Regions from separate parts of the Vagococcus lutrae genome, predicted to be linked through region 1. Evidence: riboswitches for the same ligand, from Rfam matches in the RefSeq annotation. Region 1 holds a riboswitch; the other holds the start of a gene.
The links. A riboswitch is a leader RNA that binds a small molecule or an ion and turns the genes downstream of it on or off. The one in region 1 is predicted to bind thiamine pyrophosphate.
Positions count from the first base shown of each region.

Region 2: linked by a shared signal. The riboswitch ahead of thiT (energy-coupled thiamine transporter ThiT) and the one ahead of thiM (hydroxyethylthiazole kinase) in region 1 are both predicted to bind thiamine pyrophosphate.

Region 1 covers NZ_CP097017.1:1,975,070-1,977,544, forward strand. Annotated here, with positions in the region: gene clpX (ATP-dependent Clp protease ATP-binding subunit ClpX) at 1-1,065, shown strand, start outside; TPP riboswitch at 1,268-1,369, shown strand; gene thiM (hydroxyethylthiazole kinase) at 1,483-2,286, shown strand; gene thiD (bifunctional hydroxymethylpyrimidine kinase/phosphomethylpyrimidine kinase) at 2,283-2,475, shown strand, end outside.
Region 2 covers NZ_CP097017.1:1,505,206-1,507,680, forward strand. Annotated here, with positions in the region: gene M2919_RS07190 (NADPH-dependent FMN reductase) at 1-180, shown strand, start outside; guanidine-I (ykkC/yxkD leader) riboswitch at 231-321, shown strand; gene M2919_RS07195 (DMT family transporter) at 374-703, shown strand; gene M2919_RS07200 (DMT family transporter) at 714-1,019, shown strand; TPP riboswitch at 1,107-1,212, shown strand; gene thiT (energy-coupled thiamine transporter ThiT) at 1,279-1,863, shown strand; gene M2919_RS07210 (ZIP family metal transporter) at 1,984-2,475, shown strand, end outside.

The DNA.
Region 1 (2,475 bases):
GAGGTACCAAAACCGAATGAGATTCTTGCCGCTCTTGATGAGTATGTCATTGGTCAGGAACGGGCCAAAAAGGTCTTGTCTGTGGCAGTCTATAATCATTATAAGCGAATCGGACATATGGATATGGCTGAAAAAGGCGAAGTGGAATTACAAAAAAGTAATATTTGCTTGATTGGGCCAACAGGTTCAGGGAAAACCTTTTTAGCACAGACACTTGCCCGCACCTTGAATGTGCCGTTTGCGATTGCAGATGCGACTAGTCTGACAGAAGCAGGTTACGTCGGAGAAGATGTAGAAAATATTCTGTTAAAACTCTTGCAAGCTGCTGATTATAATGTTGAACGTGCTGAACGAGGCATTATTTACATTGATGAAATCGATAAAATAGCTCGTAAAAGCGAAAACGTTTCGATTACTCGTGATGTTTCAGGTGAAGGGGTTCAACAAGCGTTACTTAAAATCCTAGAAGGAACCGTTGCAAGTGTGCCACCACAAGGCGGACGTAAACACCCACAACAAGATTTTATTCAGTTAGATACGACGAATATCTTGTTTATTGTTGGCGGAGCCTTTGACGGTATTGAAACGATTGTTAAAGAACGTCTAGGCGAAAAAGTGATTGGTTTTGGCAAAGCGACTAAAAAAATGGATGAGTCAGAAAGCTTAATGCAAGCCATTATTCCTGAAGACTTATTAAAATTTGGTTTAATTCCTGAGTTTATCGGTCGTCTACCTGTCATGGCAGCACTTGAAAAGCTAACAGAGGATGATTTAGTCCGTATTTTAACTGAGCCTAAAAATGCTTTAGTTCGTCAATATGTTAAACTCTTAGAGTTAGATGAAACGACATTAGAATTTGAACCAGAAGCATTAAAAGCGATTGCTACTTTAGCGATTGAACGTAATACTGGAGCACGTGGTTTGCGCTCTATTATTGAAACGGTCATGATGGATATTATGTTTGAGATTCCAAGTCGCACAGATATAGCGAAAGTTACTGTGACGGAAGAAACGGTCAAGAAACAGGCAGATCCTGTTTTAGAGTTGATTGAAAAAGAAGCTTAAAGCATTAAAGTTGAAGGACGCATAGCTAAGCTATGCGTCTTTTTTTGTGAAAGTAGACTAGCGATAAAAAGGAGTTAAAATCAAGTCCTCTCTAGGATATCAGTCAGTGTAGATGTATAAAAAAGTTTCAAAGAGTAAGAGTTTTCACATAAAAGCTTGCTCTTATATATAGAACATGTTATCTTTTAGTTAATTGAATAAGAAAGACCACTAGGGGTGCTTGAAGCTGAGATTGGATGAAAAATCCTGACCCTTAGACCTGATCTGGTTAGTACCAGCGTAGGAAATGTGGATGTTTGATAGTCATGACAATGTATCACCAAAAGACTGCAACTAAATAACGCTTGATAAAGCGTTTACAACACCACTTCCTGCGAGAAGTGGTGTTTTTTTATTCTAATAAAGGAGGGAAAATAATTGAGTCAATTAGCAAAAATAAGAGAACAACAGCCTTTGGTTCATAATATGACCAATCAAGTGGTGGCCAATCAAGTTGCTAACGGTTTACTAGCTTTAGGAGCATCACCGATTATGGCGTATGAAAAGGCTGAAATGGAGGACATTGTTTCACTTGCTTCATGTTTAGTCTTAAACATTGGAACGATTACGGAAACAACGTTTGAAAGCATGTTAGTGGCTGGAAAAGTGGCCAATCACAAAAATATTCCGGTCGTACTGGATCCGGTTGGTGTGGGAGCAAGTCAATATCGTCGCGATGTGGTGAAACGTTTATTAGAAGAGGTTAAGATGACGTTAATTCGTGGCAATGCTGGAGAATTAGCAGCACTTGGGAACGTACCATGGGAAGCAAAAGGGGTAGATAGTGGTGAAGGCGAGTATCCATTGCAAGATTTAGCTGTCACAGTGGCACGTGAGTTTCAAACAATAGTGGCGATTAGTGGAGAAATTGACTGGATCAGTGATGGAACAACGACGTATCGTGTAATGGGGGGAAGTCCTCTTATGACGAAAGTCACTGGAATGGGTTGTTTATTAAGTGCGGTATGCGGCGCTTTTATCGGTGTCACGCCTCAAAATAGTGAACGTTTATTAGCAGTTGTAGAAGCGCATGCTTGGTACAGCCAAGTAGGAAGTATGGCGGCACAAAGTGTTTCCTTACCAGGTAGTTTCGTACGTGAGTTTGTCGATTTATTAGCGATTTATGATAGTAAAAATCTTTCGGATTATTATCAACAAATAGAAGTGGAGGACTTAAAATGACGATAGCACAAGCATGTACGATTGCTGGTTCTGATAGTGGTGGAGGTGCGGGGATTCAAGCAGATTTAAAAACATTTCAAGAGCGTCGAGTTTTTGGCACTTCTGTGATTGTCGCCATAACAGCGCAAAATACAAAAGGGGTTCATCGGATTGACAAATTACCCCATGAAAGTGTTCGCGCGCAGTTAG
Region 2 (2,475 bases), 470 kb from region 1:
CTTCGTCAAGTGATGGGTGAGCAATACGTGGCAGTAGTAAGAACGAATCCTGCTTTCTCATTGTTTACTGACTTTGAAAACTTTAGTCAATTCCGTCCAGGAGACCACCATTTACCGGGGATTAATGATATGTTAGATGAATTATTATTATGGTCAGAAGCGTTTAAAACGATTCGCTAGTTTTGACTTGCTAAATGTGTTAATTTTATTTATACTATAATGAATTAAATCAAAATGTTTTCTAGGGTTCCGCATGTACATGGTCTGGTCCGAGAGAAAACGCGTCGCAAGACGTCACGGAAGGATAAAAGCCTGGGAGATACTGTAAGATACAGTATGTCTCAGGCTTTTTTGATTGGAAAGGAGTAATGGTATGAGGTATTGGGTACAAGTTGTGATAGCCGGTTTATTTGAAGTAGTATGGGTTATTGGATTAAAGCATGCAAGTAGTCCTATTGAATGGGGAGTGACGCTAGTCGCTATTTTTCTAAGTTTTTATTGGATGATTGAGGCGGGCAATCATTTGCCAGTCGGAACGGTGTACGCTGTGTTTGTCGGGATTGGTACTACAGGGACGGTGTTATTAGAAGCGTTACTTTTCAAACAGCCACTTTCATTTGTCCGCATTATGTTTATTGTGATGTTACTAATTGGAGTTGTAGGTTTGAAACTGGTGACTCCAACAGAGAAAGGAATAGATTAAAATGGTTTGGATGAGTTTAATAGTAGCTGGTTTATTTGAAATGGTTGGTGTCTTAATGATTCACTATTTTCATCAAAAGCGTTCGTTTATTCGTTTGCTAGCACTTGTTGGCAGTTTTTCATTGAGTTTTATTTTATTAGCGTATAGTATGCAACATCTTGCTATGGGGACAGCGTACGCGGTTTGGACGGGTATCGGCGCTTCAGGCGGGGCGATTCTGGGGATTGTTTTGTTTAAAGAGCCATATGATTGGAAACGTCTTATTTGTATTAGCTTAATATTAGTGAGTGCGATTGGCCTCAAACTAACCTCGTAAGATAACAAGATTAGAAAAGGTTTTAAAAAGTTGACTGTGTGAAAAGAGCATGAGATGATAGGGATGTCAGAAAACTAAATAGAACTTACCATCACAAAGGGGAGCCTTTTTTAAGGCTGAGAATAAGCGCAGGCTTAGACCCTTCGAACCTGAACTTGTTAATACTTGCGTAGGGATTGTGATGGAGTAATAACAGCCAATTATTACTCCTCCTTTGTTGTATGGAAGTTTCTATACAATATTAAAGGAGGAGTTTTTTATGACATCAGTAAAATTACGTGTGTGGATTGAAGGCGCGATTGTGGCAGCTTTAGCCATCGTCTTGTCGATGATTCCCACAACGATTGGAACGAGCTTTACCATTTCGTTAGGGATGATTCCATTATCAATCTATGCGATTCGCAGAGGTTTAGCAGCCGGTTTATTTTCCGGATTAGTGTGGGGCTTGCTACATTTTGTAACAGGAGATGTTTGGTTCTTATCAGTTTCACAAGTCATTATTGAATATGTTATTGCTTTTACTTTTGCAGGATTTGCCGGTATTTTTACATCGCGTATTCAAAAGAATATGCATAACGGTCAAAAAGGGACGTTATCATTAATGGTGGGAGCGGTCTTTATTGGGACGTTAGCTCGTTTCTTCTGGCACTTTGTTGCAGGATTCATATTCTGGGGTAAATATGCGCTGTGGGGATTAGGTCCGGTCGCTTTCTCATTAGTAGCGAATGGAATTAGTGGCTTGCTAACAGCTGTAGTCACAGCGATTGGTGTAGTGCTAATATATCAAGTGTATCCACAAGTCTTTACAGCTGAGCGTTTAGTGACATCAAGCGTTTCTGAATAATCATATTTAAACACTTCTTTTTCAGCAGAAAATTTCTGTTAGAAAAAGAAGTGTTTTTTTAACTACCTACAAATAAAAATGGTAAAATAGTGTTATAGAATGATAAAGGAAGTGGCAAGGATGTTATCTTGGATGGTTGGATTAGCGGCTTGGCAACAGGCGTTGGTAGGAACACTTTTTACCTATGGTATGACCGCATTAGGCGCGGGTCTTGTTTTTTTCTTCAAAGATATTAAGAAAAATGTATTGAATTTAATGTTAGGGTTTGCATCAGGGGTGATGATTGCTGCTAGTTTTTGGTCGCTATTAGACCCGGCTATCGCACAGGCGACGGAAAATGGTGATATTCCATGGCTGGTGGCAGGAATAGGCTTTTCAGCAGGTGGTTTATTTTTATATCTAGCAGACCGTATTATTCCTCATATGCATTTTGGTCCTAACCAAGAAAAAGAAGGCATGCCTAATCATTTAAAACGAACGATATTACTCGTCTTTTCGATTACGTTGCACAATATTCCAGAAGGTTTAGCAGTAGGGGTGGCATTCGGGGCCGCGGCACATGCTGATCAACCGGAAAAAGCTGTTTTGGCTGCGGCTGCGGTGGCGATAGGA